One region of the Mycobacterium sp. NGS56 genome, then DNA from elsewhere that is predicted to be linked to it. Evidence: predicted binding sites of a transcription regulator. Region 1 holds the regulator's gene; each other region holds the start of a gene.
The links. Region 1 encodes LexA, which represses DNA repair genes until DNA is damaged. Its sites were predicted from a motif close to CGAACANNTGTTCG; they were not measured.
Positions count from the first base shown of each region.

Region 2: a site for LexA is predicted at 1,764-1,777, ahead of ruvC (crossover junction endodeoxyribonuclease RuvC). Genes of this name have one in related genera too.
Region 3: a site for LexA is predicted at 2,233-2,246, ahead of AC5Y4F_RS08525 (HNH endonuclease signature motif containing protein). Genes of this name have one in related genera too.
Region 4: a site for LexA is predicted at 1,796-1,809, ahead of cofD (2-phospho-L-lactate transferase). Genes of this name have one in related genera too.

Region 1 is NZ_JCALCQ010000004.1:302,848-307,055, forward strand. It holds gene AC5Y4F_RS14390 (peroxynitrite isomerase) at 1-289, opposite strand, end outside; gene nrdR (transcriptional regulator NrdR) at 342-806, opposite strand; gene AC5Y4F_RS14400 (LysM peptidoglycan-binding domain-containing protein) at 955-1,449, opposite strand; gene lexA (transcriptional repressor LexA) at 1,740-2,438, shown strand; gene AC5Y4F_RS14410 (sunset domain-containing protein) at 2,456-4,208, opposite strand, start outside.
Region 2 is NZ_JCALCQ010000004.1:195,938-200,145, forward strand. It holds gene ruvB (Holliday junction branch migration DNA helicase RuvB) at 1-583, opposite strand, end outside; gene ruvA (Holliday junction branch migration protein RuvA) at 580-1,182, opposite strand; gene ruvC (crossover junction endodeoxyribonuclease RuvC) at 1,179-1,745, opposite strand; gene AC5Y4F_RS13760 (DUF4178 domain-containing protein) at 1,927-2,538, shown strand; gene AC5Y4F_RS13765 (DUF2617 family protein) at 2,556-3,071, shown strand; gene AC5Y4F_RS13770 (DUF4247 domain-containing protein) at 3,068-3,499, shown strand; gene AC5Y4F_RS13775 (DUF350 domain-containing protein) at 3,526-3,981, shown strand; gene AC5Y4F_RS13780 (polyamine aminopropyltransferase) at 3,978-4,208, shown strand, end outside.
Region 3 is NZ_JCALCQ010000002.1:266,913-271,120, forward strand. It holds gene AC5Y4F_RS08520 (SDR family NAD(P)-dependent oxidoreductase) at 1-794, shown strand, start outside; gene AC5Y4F_RS08525 (HNH endonuclease signature motif containing protein) at 842-2,218, opposite strand; gene AC5Y4F_RS08530 (DUF4129 domain-containing protein) at 2,395-3,336, shown strand; gene AC5Y4F_RS08535 (hypothetical protein) at 3,333-3,815, shown strand; gene AC5Y4F_RS08540 (AAA family ATPase) at 3,835-4,208, shown strand, end outside.
Region 4 is NZ_JCALCQ010000002.1:87,495-91,702, reverse strand. It holds gene AC5Y4F_RS07690 (phosphomannomutase/phosphoglucomutase) at 1-16, opposite strand, end outside; gene AC5Y4F_RS07685 (DUF3499 domain-containing protein) at 249-689, opposite strand; gene AC5Y4F_RS07680 (metallopeptidase family protein) at 878-1,300, shown strand; gene AC5Y4F_RS07675 (WhiB family transcriptional regulator) at 1,356-1,694, opposite strand; gene cofD (2-phospho-L-lactate transferase) at 2,086-3,093, shown strand; gene AC5Y4F_RS07665 (coenzyme F420-0:L-glutamate ligase) at 3,090-4,208, shown strand, end outside.

The sequences.
Region 1 (4,208 bases):
AGGTGCCGACCTCGATCTCGGTGATACCGCTGGGATGCGCCAGAACTATTTCGAGATGACCCGGCTGTGGCACGCGAAGAAAACCGGTTTCGGCGTGCAACGGCTTGCCGTCGGCGACGGCCTTGGTTTTCTGCCCGTAGGTGAGAAACGGCTTACCGACATGGCCGAACACGACTTCTTCGAGATAGTCGAAGGGCGGGATGGTGGGGTACTTGCCCGCACCCTGGCCGGACCAGGTCCCAAGGAGCGGGGCCAACGCCGCAAGGTCGGGATGCAAGTCAGGAGGCATGAAGCCGAGCCTAGCCCGCTGAGGAGCCGGGCAATCCGAGGACGCCGACCCGTCAGCCTGGGGCTGCTACTCCGCGGTGTTCGCGTAGCGCCTGAATCTCGCGTTCGAAGTCGTCCGCGGACTCAAACGACCGATACACGGAGGCGAATCGTAGGTAGGCCACCTCGTCCAGGTCACGCAACGGACCCAGAATGGCCAGGCCGACTTCATGACTGGGTATCTCGGGTGAGGCCGCGGCGCGCACGGTGTCTTCGACCTGCTGGGCCAGCAGGTTCAGCGCATCGTCGTCGACCTGGCGCCCCTGGCACGCCCGGCGCACGCCGCTGATGACCTTCTCCCTGCTGAACGGTTCGGTGACGCCGCTGCGCTTGACCACCGCCAGCACCGCGGTCTCCACGGTGGTGAAGCGTCGCCCGCATTCGGGACAGGATCGGCGGCGCCGGATGGCCTGCCCTTCGTCGGTCTCGCGCGAATCGATCACCCGCGAATCGGGATGGCGGCAGAACGGACAGTGCATGACCGCTCCTTCATCGCGCCGACAAGGTACCGCTGGACTTTGAGCGTACCCGCGCGTCGAACTACACAGCTAATGAAGCCGCCGGCCGTACGAACTCGGCATTGGCATCCCGGATCCGCAGCCCATAGCCCTTTTTTCACAACGTTGCTCAGCCGACCGGAGCGATCAGGGTCTGTCCCGCCATGAGGTTCGACGAGTGTAGATCGTTGAGTTCGCGGATGCGGTCGGCGACCTGGGTGGTCGGCGCGTCGGGCGCCACGCGATGCGCGAAGTCTTGAAGCGACTCGCCCGCATCGACGCGGACGATGGCGAGCCGGTCGGGAACGTGGGCCGCAGAGTTCGTGGAGTCGCCGTTGAGGACCTGCCCGACATTGGCGACGAGACCCAGCCACAGCGTGATTGCCCCGGCGGCCAGCGCCAGCCCGATGGTCGATGCCCAGGTGGTGGCGCGCCTGCCGTGGCGAGCGACGGACATCGCCACCCCGGTGCCGCCGTAGCGCGTGGCCGCATTCGTCGGCCGCGTCGGCGTGGGCCGGCGGGTCCGGGCCAGCCCGTCCCGTCCGTAGCGAGCACCCTGGACGGGTCCATTGATCGGGCGCCGAAGACTGCTGGTATGCGGCGCAGGCGGGTGGATGACTGTCATCTTCGTTCCTCCGGTCAACTAACTCTCGCTCGTGTGTTCGACCCTAATCGCCTGTATGTTCGAAACCGAACATTTGAGCGAAGCGTGTCGCACGAGCAAACGCTAGATCACACCACCGACAAGTTCGTCGGCCTCTACCACTGTCACGAGGCAACAAATACCCGATATCCCGAAGAGTTACACACTTGTGATTCATCGGCCTCGGGCCTTTTAAGCGAGCTGAACCGAGCGGCGACACGCTACTCGAACACATGTTTGATTCTTGCTCGCGCTGCGGCTACATTCAGTGCATGGGCGACATCAACGACGTTTCATCGGCCGGTCCCCAGGCCCGGCTGCACTCCGTGGATCCCTCGCTGACCGAACGGCAGCGAACCATTCTGAATGTCATTCGCGCCTCGGTCACCAGCCGCGGCTACCCGCCCAGCATCCGGGAGATCGGCGACGCCGTCGGTCTGACGTCGACGTCATCGGTGGCGCACCAGCTGCGGACCCTGGAGCGCAAGGGATACCTGCGCCGCGACCCCAACCGCCCGCGCGCCGTCGATGTCCGCGGCGCCGACGACGACGTGGCCGTGCCCGCCACGGAGGTGGCCGGCTCGGACGCCCTGCCCGAACCCACGTTCGTCCCGGTGCTCGGGCGCATCGCGGCCGGCGGGCCCATCCTCGCCGAAGAGGCCGTCGAAGACGTCTTTCCCCTGCCGCGCGAATTGGTCGGTGAAGGCACGCTTTTCCTGCTCAAGGTCGTCGGTGACTCGATGGTCGATGCCGCGATCTGTGACGGCGACTGGGTGGTGGTGCGTCAGCAGAACGTCGCCGACAACGGCGACATCGTCGCGGCGCTGCTCGACGGTGAGGCCACGGTCAAGACCTTCAAACGCGCCGGCGGTCAGGTGTGGCTGATGCCGCACAACCCGGCGTTCGATCCCATCCCGGGCAACGACGCGAGCGTGCTGGGCAAGGTCGTCACGGTTATTCGCAAGGTCTGACGCGGGAGCGGACCCAGTCAGTCGGCCCTGGTGAAGCCGTTCGCCTGCGCGACTTCTTCGCTGGACAACCAAATTTCGGCGAGCGTGTCCTGATACAGGTCGCTGTCCGGCATGTAATACAAGCCGTAACGCGCGCTCGCCTTGACGGGATATCCGTCGGGCGCCTGGTACGGGTCATCGAGCGGCAGGTGGATGGTGGGTCGCCCGTCCGGTCCCGCCATACCGTTCTCCGAGGCGTCCTCGGCGGCGTGCCGACCGCTTCGTGACGGAGTCTTTACGCCCGCCTCGGCGACCACGGCGGCTCCTACCGCGGCGTCGGCCGCGGCATCCGGTGCGGGCTCGACGTCCGGTTCCGGGAGGTCGAGGTATTCGTCTTCTGGCTCAGCGGTTTCCAGGGCGCTGGCCACGGCATCGTCGTCCGCTGGGGTGGAGGGAAGGACGTCTGGGTACTCGTCTTCCGGATACGTCTCCTCCACATAACCGGCATCGGGATCCTCGGCGTCGAGATAGGCGGCGTCGTCCGCCGTCTCGGGCTCGGCGACATCCGGAACGGCGTCGGTGTAGTCGGTGTAGTCGTCCCCGGCATCGGGATAGGCGGCCTCCGGCAGCATCTCCTCGGAGACGACCGGGATCGAGTCGGTGTCGACCGCGTCGGGGTCTTCCTCGTCGAACCCGTGGTCGCCTCCGACGGCAACTTGACGTTGCCAGCCGACCGGCCCGGCCTCCGGCTCCGGTTCGGGCTGGCGCGGCGCGGCTTGTCCAAACGAGTCGGCGGTGACGTCGGAATCGTCGTGTCCCCAGCGCTCGTCGGCGTCGTAGCCGAAGTACCCCTCGTGGCCGGGCGCGTAGGCCGCGGCGTCCTCGTGGTCGGGCCGGCGGCGCCGCCATACGAACAGCACCCACGCCAGCAGCACGATCAGCGCCACCACCGGAAGGGCGGCAACCAGCCACCACCAGTGCCAGGTGGACTTCTTCGCGTGCGGCGGCATAGCCGAGTTGCTCGGCTGGTCCTGACCCGACACCTGCAGGCCGGACAGCAGCTTCGCCAAGTTGGCCGGCTCCGTGCTGAACGTGTTCTTTGCCCGGTTCCACGAAATCTTGCCGCCGGTGAACTGCTGGGAGATGACATCGCCGTTGACGGCTTGGTCGGCGACGGGGGCACCGAGTTTTCCGGCCGGAGCGCGCAGCTTGTCCCACGCAGTCTTCATCGCCCCGCGTACGACGAAGGCGCCGTGGTCGGAAGTCCAGAAGATGACCGGCTTGTCGGCCGCGGAGAAGGTGGCGATACGGCTGGAAGGCCCTATGCCGCCGTCGGTTTCGTTGGTGGTCGGGAAGCCCAGGTCGCTGCCGACCGGTCCGCCCAGTGACTCGTACTTGGCCAGTATGTCGCTTTCGAGGGCGTTCGCGCCGGTCGCTGGGGTGAAGAACACCTTGCCGCCGGCGAAGTTCTGGGCGATCCCGTCCCCGCCGACCCGATATTGCCCGCCCTGCTTGGCGCCCAACGGCCCCGTGGGTCCCCCGGCCGCGCGCCAGGCGGTGTTGATCGCGGCGGTCGGATCGATCGCTACCTGTAGGCCCTTGAGCTGGTCGGCCAGTGCCGGCGGTTCGGTGGTGAACTGCTTCGTCTGCCGGTTCCACGAGACCTGGCCGCCGCTGAATTTCTGGGAGGACACCTCGCCGCTGTAGGTCTCGTCGCCGACCGGTACGCCGAGAACCCCGCCCGAGCTGCCCAGCTTGTCCCAAGCGGTGTTGAGTGCGCCACGCACCACG
Region 2 (4,208 bases), 110 kb from region 1:
ACTCCGAGGGCTCGTAAAAGTCCATATGCGCGGTGAAACCGAACCGATCCCGCAGCGGGCCGGTCAGGGCACCGGACCGGGTTGTCGCGCCGACCAGGGTGAACGGCGCCACCTCTAGCGGAATCGAGGTGGCCCCGGGACCCTTGCCGACCACGACGTCGACCCGGAAATCCTCCATGGCCAGGTACAGCATCTCCTCGGCGGAGCGGGCGATGCGGTGGATCTCGTCGATGAACAGCACGTCGTGCTCGACCAGGTTGGACAGCATCGCCGCCAGGTCGCCGGCGCGTTCCAGGGCCGGCCCCGACGTCATCCGCAGCGAGGAGCCGAGCTCGGCGGCGATGATCATCGCCAGGGACGTCTTGCCCAGGCCCGGCGGACCGGACAACAGGATGTGATCCGGTGTGCCGCCGCGGTTTTTGGCACCTTCGAGGACGAGCTGCAGCTGCTCGCGGACCCGCGGCTGGCCGATGAACTCGCGCAGCGAGCGCGGACGCAGGCTGACGTCGATGTCGCCCTCTCCCGACACCAGCGCGCCGGAGACCTCCCGATCGGCGTAGTCGTCCCCGAAGTCCTCCGTCATCGGGACTTACCCAGCATCGACAGGGCGGCGCGCAGGGCGGACGCGGTGGTGGCGTCGTGATCGGCGGCCAGCACTTTGTCGGTGGCTTCCTCAGCCTGCTTGACGGCGAAGCCCAGCCCGACCAACGCCTCCACCACCGGACCGCGTATCGCGTGGCCGTTGAGGGCCGCACCAGGCGATGGTTCCCCGGCCCCGAGGCCGGCACCGACCTTGTCACGCAATTCCAAGACCATCCGTTCGGCGCTGCGCTTGCCGATACCGGGCACCCGGGTCAGCGCGGTGACGTCACCGTCGTGCAGCGCCTGTCGCAGCGCCCCGGCGTCGTGCACGGCCAGGGTCGCCATCGCCAGCCGGGGCCCGACGCCCGACACCGACAGCAGCGTCAAGAACAGATCGCGGGTCTCGGTGTCGGCGAAGCCGTACAACGTCATCGAGTCCTCGCGGACGATCATTGCGGTGATCAGCCGGGCCTCGGTCCCGGTCCGCAGCGTGGACAGCGTCGTCGGAGTCGCGTTCACCCGGTAGCCGACGCCGGCGGCCTCGATCACCACATGATCGAGCGCCACCTCGAGGACCTCGCCGCGCACCGAGGCGATCATCGCGCGGCCTTCAGCTTGGCATCCAACGTGGCCTTGTATCTTCGTCGCTGCTCGGCGGCCATCGCCTCGGCCGCGGCCATTCGGGCGATCATCGGCGCCCGCCAACAATGACATATCGCCAACGCCAGCGCGTCGGCGGCGTCGGCCGGTGTCGGTTTTGCTTGCAGCGCAAGGATTTTGGTTACCATCGCGGTGACTTGCGCCTTGTCGGCCGCGCCGTTGCCGGTGACCGCGGCCTTGACCTCGCTGGGCGTGTGGAAGTGCACGTCGATGCCGCTCTTGGCCGCCGCCAGCGCGACGACACCACCGGCCTGGGCGGTGCCCATCACCGTCGACACGTTGAGTTGAGAGAAGACCCGCTCGATCGCCACCACGTCCGGCTGGTGGGTGGCCAGCCAATGCTCGACGGCATCGCTGATGTTCAGCAACCGCTCGGCTAGCGGCGCGTCCGACGGTGTGCGCACCACGTCGACGTCGAGCGCGACCACGGTGCGCCCGCGCCCGCTTTCGACGACCGACAGCCCGCACCGGGTCAGGCCGGGATCGACGCCCATCACCCGCATTACCCGCTCCCACCTAGTAGAACAGCTGTTCGATACCCTAGCGGCCGACACGGACACGCCCGGGCAGGACACGCGGCCACGCCGCCGATTCCCGCGGTGATGTTAAAGCGCCGAACCCGACGCGAAGCTGTTAGCTTTAGCACCACGTTCGCTCGAGCAGCGTGGCAACGGAGGGGTTGGCGTGGGATCTCTGCTGGTCTTGATCGCCGTGGTGCTCTTGATCGCGTCCATCGTGGTGCTGGTGGTGGCTTTGCGGCGACCCAAGCAGCCGGCCCGGCCCGGCGGGCGCCCGGACCCGCTATCCGCCGATGCGATGCCGCAGTTCGGGCCGCGCCAACTCGGACCCGGCGCCATCGTCAGCTACGGCGGCGTGGACTACATCGTGCGCGGTTCGGTCACCTTCCGCGAGGGACCCTTCGTGTGGTGGGAGCACCTGCTGGAAGGCGGCGACCAGCCGCTCTGGTTCAGCGTCGAGGAGGACGACGGACGCCTGGAACTGGCCATGTGGGTCACCCGTAAGGACGTGTCACTGCGGCCCGGCGACCAGTACGTCGTCGACGGCGTGACGTTTCACGAGTCCGAACGCGGCCGCGCGTCCTACACGACCGAAGGCACCACGGGCCTGCCGGCCGGCGGTGAGATGGAGTTCGTCGACTGCGCCAACGCCGACGAGTCGGCGCTGCTGTCGTTCGAGCGCTGGGCCCCGGACATGCCCTGGGAGGTATCGACGGGCAAGTCCGTCTCGCCGGGCGAAATCACGGTGTATTCGGCGCCCCCACCCGGCTCGGCGTAGGGCACGAGGTCTCCTCGGTGCCCCTTCATCAACTCGCCGTGACTCCGGCCGACGTATCCGGGGAAAGGCTGGGACTCGCACTCAACGCGCCCGCACCCGCGCCGCTGGCCAGCTGCCGCCTGGACCACCCCGCCGGTGGCGCCACGCTCCTGCTCGGCGTGCTCGGCGCGTCCCATGTCGTCGCGGTCGAACACGCCGCCGGCCGGTTTTCCGAGGAAATCTCTTGCACGGCACGCAATCTCGGGGCCGACCTGCCAGAGCGCACCGACGCGCCCGGCTACAGCCTGCGCTCGCGTACCGACACTTACGACGAGGCGAGCTTTCGCCGGTTCGCGCAGGATCTGCGCGGCCGCTGCGCACACCGGGCGGGCTGGCTCGGCGGCACGTTCCCCGGCGATGACGCCGCGCTGACCGTGCTGGCCGCCCAACCCGACGGCGTCGGCTGGCGCTGGCAGACCTGGCACCTGTATCCGGGCCGTCCCCCGGGCAACGGCGGAACGGCGGTTCACACGGCCAGCCGGTGGCGCCCGTGAGCCGCAACCGCCTGTTCGTGATCGCCGGTGTGCTGGGCGCGGCCGGCGTGGCGTGCCTGATCTTCGGAATCATCTTGCTGCAGAAGAACATTGCCTCATATGTGGCCGGCCACTATCACGAGTACGCCCGCGACGTGAACGGAACTCGCTACCAGTGCAGCGGTTCGCCCGAACAGGTGGCCGACTCGCTCGCCGACTACGCCCAACCCGCCGCGCGTGCCGCCACCGGCAAGACCGAGTACCTGCGCTACAGCAACAACATCGTGATCGTCGGGCCCGACGGGGGTTACCCGTGCAGCATCCGCGTCGAACCGCTGAGCGCCGGATACAGCCACGGCGCCTTCGTCTTCCTGGGCCCCGGGTTTTCCCCCGGATCCCCGTCGGGCGGCGCCGGTGGCACCCCCGGCGGCCCCGGCGGAATCAAGTGACTCCCACCATCGCAAAGGAGAGCACCATGTACCTCGCCGTCGAGATCGGCACCGTCGACCTCAACCCCGTGCTGAAAGGCGCGGTCGCGACGATCCTGTACTTCGTCGTCGGCATGGCCGTGCTTCTCATCGGGTTCTACGCCGTCGACGTGCTGACCCCGGGGAAGTTGCGCCAGCTGGTGTTCATCGACCGCCGGCCCAACGCCGTGGTGATCGCGGGCGCGATGTACATCGCCCTGACCGTCGTCATCATCACGGCCATCGCCAACAGCTACAGCCAGCTGGGTCAGGGACTCCTCGGCGTGGCCGTGTACGGGTTGATGGGCGTGATCCTGCTGGGGGTGGCGCTGCTGGCGGTGCACCTGCTGATACCGGGCAGCTTCCACGAGCACATCGACGAGCCGGCGCTGCATCCGGGATCGTTCGCCGTGGCGCTGATACTGCTCGCCGTGGGAGGGGTGACCGCGGCGGCGGTGTCATGAGCGCTGTCGATGAGCGGCCGGTCCAGGCGTCGACATCCGTGGGGCCCTCGGGTCGATGGCGGGCGCTGCTGCTGGCCGCGGTGGCGGCGTGCGCGGCCTGCGGCATCATCTACGAACTCGCGCTGCTGACGCTGTCGGCCAGTCTCGACGGCGGCGGGATCGTCGCCACCTCCCTGATCGTCGCGGGCTACATCGCCGCGCTGGGCGTGGGCGCCCTGCTGGTCAAA
Region 3 (4,208 bases), on a different contig from region 1:
AAGTATGGGATGACCGGCTGCCGGGGACCATCGGCCAGACGGTCGCCGATATCGAGGCGGCCGGCGGGCGCGCGATTGCGGTTCGAGCCGATTTGACCGACCGCGATCAGGTCGCCCGGTTGGTAAAGTCGGCGCGAGAGGCATTGGGCCCGATAGGGATTCTGATCAACAACGCGGCCTTCACAGCACCAGGGCGGCCACCGGCAGCCGGTGGGCAACCGCGCGACAAAGCCGCCAAGGCCGTGGGTGCCGCCGCCACGCCTGCGGGTGCCGCCGCAGCAAAGCCGGCGGGTGCCGCCGCCAAGCCGGGCTGGCCGGGATTCATCAGCACGCCCCTGCACGCGTACCGCCGGCATTTCGACATCGCGGTGTTCGCGGCGTACGAGCTGATGCAGATGGTGTGCCCCGACATGATCGAGGCGGGCGGCGGTTCGATCATCAACATCACCTCGATCGCATCGCGATTGCCCGGCGACGGCCCCTACGCCGACCGGACCGGAGGGGTGCTGCCCGGCTACGGCGGTTCCAAGGCCGCACTCGAGCATCTCACCCAGTGCGCGGCCTTCGACCTCACCGACCACAACATCGCGGTGAACGCGCTTTCGCCCTCCAAACCGATTCTCACGCCGGGGCTTTCGTATTATGCCCGCAACTTCGATGACACCGCGTCGGCGGACGAATTCGCCCGCGCGGCGGTCGAATTGGCGCTGGTCGATCCCGCCAAGGTAACCGGACGCACCATTGGCCACCTCCAGGTCCTCGACGGCAGCTTCTGTCCCTTCACGCTGGACTAGCGAGGCGCGATCGCCGTCACCGCATCGATGATCACGGCGACTCAACATCATTCACCCTCAGGGGGGTCGGGATCGCCGCGCAGCAGCTCGTCGGGATGGTGCGCGTGATTGACGACCGGCGGTCCGGTGCCGTCGGTCCAGCCGAGTCGCCCGTTGCGGACGACGGTGCGCCGTTCGCCCCGGCCCACCGCGCCGTGGTCCGATCCGCAGGCGAAGAACAGGTTGTCCGCGTCGGTCGGACCTCCGTCTGCCCATTCGTGTGCATGGTGAACCTCGCAGTGATACCCGGGTTCCAGGCAGTTGGGATGGGTGCAGCCGCGGTCCCGGGCGTAGCAGATGAGGCGTTGATCCGCGGTGGCGATGCGTTTCTGCCGGCCCAGATACAACGGCCGGCCGGTATGCTCGTCGAAGACGGCGAGGTAGTGAATTGCCTTGGCGGCCATCCGAATCAGGTCCGGCATCGGCAGTCGCGAACCGCCGCCGGTCCGCGCCGGGACGGGCATCTGAGTTGACGAGTCGACCGTGGCGTGTGCGGCCTGGTCGAGTTCAACCAACGTCGTGGTGGCCACCACGGTAACGGGGTGGCCGCGGTGCGTCCCGAGACCACCTGAGGCGATGGCGATCTCGAGTCCGAGTTTGAGGGCGTCGTGGCGGCGTTGGCCCGGTGTGCGATCGTCGCGCGCCTCGGGATCGGCGTCTGGGGTCTGATGACGGCCGGGCCGAACCGCCGCCTCGATGGCTTCGAAGTAGGCCCGGGCCTCGGGATCCAGGAAACCGGTGAGCCGCGACATCCCGTCGGGGCCCTGTGTGCCCAAGTGCACACCGCGACGGCGGGCCCGATCTGCATCACCGAAACGTCCATCGGGATTGAGATAATCGGCAATCCGATGGCCCAGCCTGGTGACGACGGCCGCGTCGAGCTTGGTCGCGTGCCGTACCAGCGTGCGCTCCGCGTCGGCCGCGTCGCTCCCGGAGACGCAGGAGGGCAATGCGTCGACCGCGGCACAGACTGCGCGGATATGGTCCTCGCCGACTGCGCCGGCGGCCACCGCCGCGGCCAACGCCGGGAGCTCGGGTTCCAATGGGGCGCCCGTCAGCGAACGTCGAGGGAGCAGGCGTGCGGCGAGTCTGAAGCGCCGCGTGATTTCTCCGGGCGTGATCCGAAGCCGCGCCCACAACATGCTCCGCAACGCGGGAACACATCCGGCCCCGTCAGGCGGGTCGGCGATTTCGCCGAAGACCCGATACATCAGGCCCCGATTGAGGCGATGCTGGGCTTCCAGTCGTTCGGCGAAGTCGACCCGGAAGGCGTTACCTACCACGCCCGAAGGGGTCTGGCGCAGCACCTGGTGGGCCGCATCGATCGCGTCGAGCGCGGCGCAGATGCGTTCCCGCGCCTGTTCCGCGTTCATGAAAACGCCCACGCAGTCCACGGTATCGAACATATATTCGAATACGAAGCCCACGGGATGAATATGTGGATGAACTGCCGACTGTGGATGAATGACAACGCCGGTCCTGGCTCTAGAGCCGCCTGACGTGCAAGTATGGGGAAAGCCAGTGCCGCAACTACCAATCGAGTGGCGGGCCTATGCGTGGTATGGACAAGCCGACAGGGCGAGTCGTTGCCCTGATCGTTCTGCTGCTCGTCGTCGCTGCCGCCCTGCGCGGCTACCTTCCCGCTCGTCACGATGCGATGCGCAGCGAGTCGAGCGGCCGCGGGACGCTGGCTTTCGTGGTGGCGGTTCTCGCGGTGACGCTTGCGCTGATCGCGATCGCCGTGGTGGCGCGGTTGCGAGACCCCCGCGTGCCCGCGCCGAGTGCCGGTGCTATGTCCGACATGCTGGGCACCGGCAAGGGACGACCGAGCTGGCGCGTGTTGTTGATCGGACTCGGCGTGATCGTGGCCTGGCTGCTGATCGTGCTGTTGCTGGCCAGGTTCCTGGCCCACGGCGTCGCTCCCGGCCCGTCACCGCCCGATTCCGGCGGGGCACCGTCGACCCACCCGCCCGCACAGCCACCGGCGCAGCATCCGCACCGGCCTCGCGACGCCTCCCCGAACATGCTTGGGATCCTGTTCGCCTGCACGGTTGCCATGCTGGTGATGTTGGTCGCCGGGACGGTCGCGTCGGCGCGGCGGCGCTGGCGCCCCGCCGCATCCGGCATCGTCGACGAGCCGGCGGAATCCCCGGCGCCTGCGCCGCGTTCGGAGTCACTGGCGCGGGCGGCCGAACGTGGACTGGCCGAGATGAGAGACCCGAGCCGCGAACCGCGAGAGGCGATCATCGCCTGCTATGCGGCGATGGAACGTGAACTCGCACACGTTCCCGGCGCCGTCCCCCAGGAATTCGACACCCCGACCGAGGTGCTGGCCCGCGCGGTTGAGCACCACGCTCTGCACGCGGATAACGCCGTCCAATTGGTGAACTTGTTCGCCGAGGCGCGGTTCAGTCCCCACGTGATGAACGAGGGCCACCGCGACACCGCCGTGCGCGTCCTTCGATTGGTCCTCGACGAGCTGAGCTCGCGGAGCGCAGCATGAGAAAGATTACCTCCCTGGGCGTTTGCCTCATCGTCGGCACAGAACTGCTGGTGCTGACCCAGCATGACCGACGGTGGGTGTTGGCGGCCTCCGGTGTGGGGCTGGCTCTGGTGCTACTGAGCCTCCGTCGGGCCCTGGCGCGCGGATTCGACGCCGACGCGGAGCCGGCCACCGACGAGCTCGGAGACTCGTTGCGCCGCTGGCTGGCCAACACCGAGACGACGATTCGGTGGTCGGAGTCCACCCGGGCAGACTGGGACCGGCATCTGCGCCCGATGCTCGCGCGCCGTTACGAGATGACAACTGGTCAAAGACAATCCAAAGATCCCGCATCCTTTAACGCAACCGGACGCATGCTTTTTGGCGCGGAACTGTGGGAATGGGTGGATCCCAACAACGTCACGCGCAGCCGCGACGGCCAACCCGGCCCTGGCCGTGCGGCACTGCAGGAGATTCTGCAAAAGCTGGAGCAGGTATGACAGGAGGCGCGATCCCGACATGACGCTGCCGGCCGCAACCACGACGGCCCACTGCGAGGCGATCCTCGACGAGATAGAACGTGTGGTGGTGGGAAAACGCTCCGCGCTGCGCCTTATCCTCACCACAGTCCTCGCGCGCGGCCACATCCTCATCGAAGACCTGCCCGGCCTGGGCAAGACGCTGATCGCGAGATCCTTTGCCGCCGCCTTGGGGTTGCAATTCACCCGGGTGCAGTTCACGCCCGATCTATTGCCGGCCGACCTGCTCGGCTCGACGATCTACGACATGCAGTCCGGACGCTTCGCGTTCCGGCCCGGCCCCATCTTCACCAATTTGCTCCTGGCCGACGAAATCAATCGCACGCCGCCGAAGACCCAGGCGGCGCTGCTGGA
Region 4 (4,208 bases), on a different contig from region 1:
CGGCGGGCCGAGACATGCGGGACTCCTGACGACGTGAACTCTTGGCCGTCAGCCTATCGGGCCACGGAGAACTGGGGCGGCGCTAGTGGGGATCGCAAGCGCGGCGGAGCCGGGCGCGGCGGGTCGCCACCATCGGCGCTAGTGGGGATCGCAAGCGCGGCGGAGCCGGGCGCGGCGGGTCGCCACCATCGGCGCTAGTGGGGATCAAGCGCGGCGGAGCCGGGCGCGGCGGGTCGCCACCATCGGCGCTAGTCGCTGGGATCGGGCAACACGCGCAGATGTCCGCGTCGCCGTCCGGAGCGATGCTCGGGCGGGGCCAGCAGACTGCGACTGGGCGCGGTGGCCTGAGATCCGCCGTGATGGATGTGGGCGTCGGCGAAGCCGTTCACCGGTGTCGCACCGCCGGCGTACGGCAAGGCGCGATCGCCGCCCTCGCGCACCGCATCGGCGAGGGCAACCAGGTCGTCCTCGTCGGGGTGGGTGGGCAAGGGGCCGGCGTGGCGTACCAACTCCCACCCGCGGGGCGCGGTGATCCGGCCGGCATGGTTGACGCACAAATCCCAGGAATGCGGTTCCCGCGCCGTCGCCAGCGGACCGACGACTGCGGTCGAGTCCGAGTAGACGAACGTCAGGGTCGCCACGGCGTAGTGCGGGCACCCGGGCCGGCAACAGCGACGGGGAACGTTCACGATCGAAAGGCTATCGTGCGCAAACGCCGCCGAAGCGCCGGACACGCGCAACTCCTCGGCCCTCGATGTGCAACCGTTACCATCGGCGCGTGGCTGATTCGCCCAGCTCCCCGCGAAGAGATCGGTTCTCCAACGGGCCGGCTCCGCGCCGGAGCGGGACGCACCGACTCTTTCGCAGGGGCCGCGATATGCGCGGCCCGCTGTTGCCCCCGACCGTGCCGGGGTGGCGCAGCCGCGCCGAGCGGTTCGACATGGCGGTGCTGGAGGCCTACGAGCCCATCGAGCGGAGCTGGCAGGACCGGCTGGCCGAACTCGACGTCGCCGTCGACGAGATTCCGCGCATCTCGGCAAAGGATCCCGAGAGCGTGCAGTGGCCACCCGAAGTGATCGCGGACGGTCCGATCCCGCTGGCGCGGTTGATCCCGGCCGGCGTCGACATCCGCGGCAACTCCACCCGGGCGCGAATCGTGTTGTTCCGCAAGCCAATTGAGCGACGGGCCAAAGACACCGTCGAACTCGGCGACCTGCTACACGAAATCCTGGTGGCCCAGGTCGCGATTTACCTCGACGTTGATCCGTCCGTCATCGATCCGACGATCGACGACGAATAACTTCTCCTTGCACGTCGGCCGCCGAACGCTCGGCGTGCGTTGCGATCAGTGTGCGTCAGATGATGCCCCGTTTGAGGCGGCGGCGCTCGCGCTCGGACAAACCGCCCCAGATACCGAAGCGCTCGTCGTGCTCGAGGGCGTACTCAAGGCACTCATGACGCACCTCGCAACCCAGGCAGATCTTCTTGGCCTCTCGGGTGGAGCCACCCTTTTCCGGGAAGAAGGCCTCGGGGTCGGTCTGGGCGCACAGCGCGCGATCTTGCCATTGATCCGCGGCCGGCTCCGGCATGGGCTCGGGCTCGAATGCGATTGGCGCATCAGGGACCACGGTCAAATGCGGCCGAGCGGGGCGGTCCGGTGCCGGGTCGATGTCAGTGTGCGGCGTGCTCGCCATGGCGCTTCGAAAAGTGTCGTAAGACATACGGTCGTCCGCCTCCTCAGCTTGTTTGAGAGAGTGTGTGATTGGTTTCCCACTGTTCTGATGTACAGACAATTCGAACAAGTGATCGAATCTCGGTCTGCGACACCGGAGTCGGCCGGCCAACCGGGAAATGACACTGTTGTGATTAGACACGGGTTGACCTGCCGGGTCAAGCACTTCGGCGCATTTCCATACCATCTCGTGATCAAATTTCGGCGTTTCTGTTGTTTTGCGGCTTCGGCGTGTCGATCACACGATCCTCAGCCTTCCCAGAAGTCGCCCACAAGTGGTGGGGAACCGCAACTTTGAGGCACCCCCGATGGGCCCGCCACAGCGCTACCGCCGGGCAGTACTGTCGTGCAATGTGAAGGTCACCGTTCTGGTCGGTGGGGTTGGCGGCGCCCGGTTCCTGCTGGGGGTTCAACAGCTTTTCGGGCTCGGTCAATTTCAAACGCAAGGGTGCCCGGGCACGGAAGCCAACGAACTCACGGCGATCGTCAACATTGGCGATGACGCCTGGATCCACGGACTGCGAATCTGCCCCGATTTGGACACCTGCATGTACACCTTAGGTGGAGGTGTAGATCCGGAGCGAGGGTGGGGGCACCGCGACGAAACCTGGCACGCCAAAGAGGAATTGGCGCGCTACGGGGTGCAGCCGGACTGGTTCGGGCTCGGTGACCGTGACCTGGGCACCCACCTGGTGCGCACCCAGATGCTCAACGCCGGCTATCCCTTGACCCAGATCACCACCGCGCTGTGCGACCGCTGGCAACCCGGCGCGCGGCTGCTGCCCGCCAGCGACGATCGGTGCGAGACACACGTGGTGATAACCGATCCCGACGACGGCAGCCGGCGGGCCATTCACTTCCAGGAGTGGTGGGTGCGCTACCGGGCCCAGGTGCCCACGCACAGCTTCGCCTTCGTCGGCGCTGAAAAGGCGGCCGCCACAATTGATGCCACGGCGGCCATCGCGGACGCCGACGTCATCCTGCTGGCGCCCTCGAACCCGGTGGTGAGCGTCGGCGCCATCCTGGCCGTCCCCGGCATTCGCGGGGCGCTGCGCGGCGCGCGCGCGCCGATTGTCGGCTACTCGCCGATCATCGGTGGAAAGCCATTGCGCGGCATGGCCGATACCTGCCTGTCGGTGATCGGGGTCGAGTCCACCGCCGAGGCGGTCGCCCGGCACTACGGCGCGCGCCGGGACACCGGCATCTTGGACGGCTGGCTGGTGAGCGAAGACGACCGGGCCGGTTTCCAAGGCGACATCGACGGCATCGCGGTGCGCTCGGTACCGCTGGTGATGATCGACCCGAAGGCGACGGCCGAGATGGTCAGGGCCGGGCTGGAGCTGGCAGGGGTGACCCCTTGACGTCTCGGCCCGGCGAGCATGGCACCGCCGCCGCGATCGAAATCCTGCCCGTCGCCGGGTTGCCCGAATTCCGGCCCGGTGACGATCTGGGCGCTGCCGTCGCCGCGGCCGCCCCATGGTTGCGCGACGGCGACGTCGTCGTGGTAACCAGCAAGGCGGTGTCCAAATGCGAGGGCCGCCTGGTGCCGGCCCCGCAGGATCCGGAGGAGCGCGACCGACTGAGGCGCAAGCTGGTCGACGACGAAGCCGTCCGGGTGCTGGCCCGCAAGGGCCGGACCCTGATCACCGAGAACCGGATCGGCCTGGTGCAGGCCGCCGCGGGCGTAGACGGATCCAACGTGGGTCGCGACGAACTGGCGCTTCTGCCGGTCGACCCGGACGGCAGCGCCGCGACGCTGCGGGCCGCCCTGCGCGAACGGCTCGGTGTCGAGGTCGCCGTGGTCATCACGGACACGATGGGCCGCGCGTGGCGCAACGGCCAGACCGACGCGGCCGTGGGGGCCGCGGGCATGGCTGTGCTGCACGGCTATTCGGGGGCCGTCGATCAGCATGGCAATGAGTTACTGGTCACCGAGGTGGCGGTCGCCGACGAGATCGCCGCGGCCGCCGATCTGGTCAAGGGCAAACTGACCGCGATGCCGGTGGCAGTGGTGCGCGGCATGTCCGTGACCGACGACGGCTCGACAGCGCGGCGGTTGTTGCGGCCGGGCACCGAAGACCTGTTCTGGCTCGGCACCGCCGAAGCCCTCGAAGCCGGTCGCCGCGAGGCGCAGCTGCTGCGCCGATCGGTGCGCCGCTTCAGCGCCGAACCCGTGCCGGCGGATCTGTTGGAAGCCGCGGTCGCCGAAGCGCTGACCGCGCCGGCTCCGCACCACACCCGCCCGGTGCGGTTCGTCTGGCTGCAGACCCCGGCCATCCGGACCCGGCTGCTGGATCGCATGCGGGACAAGTGGCGCGCCGACCTCGCCGGCGACGGCCGGCCCGCTGACTCGATCGACCGCCGGGTGGCGCGCGGTCAGATCCTCTACGACGCGCCAGAGGTCGTCATCCCGATCCTGGTGCCGGACGGCGCGCACGCTTATCCCGACGCCGCCCGCACCGACGCCGAGCACACC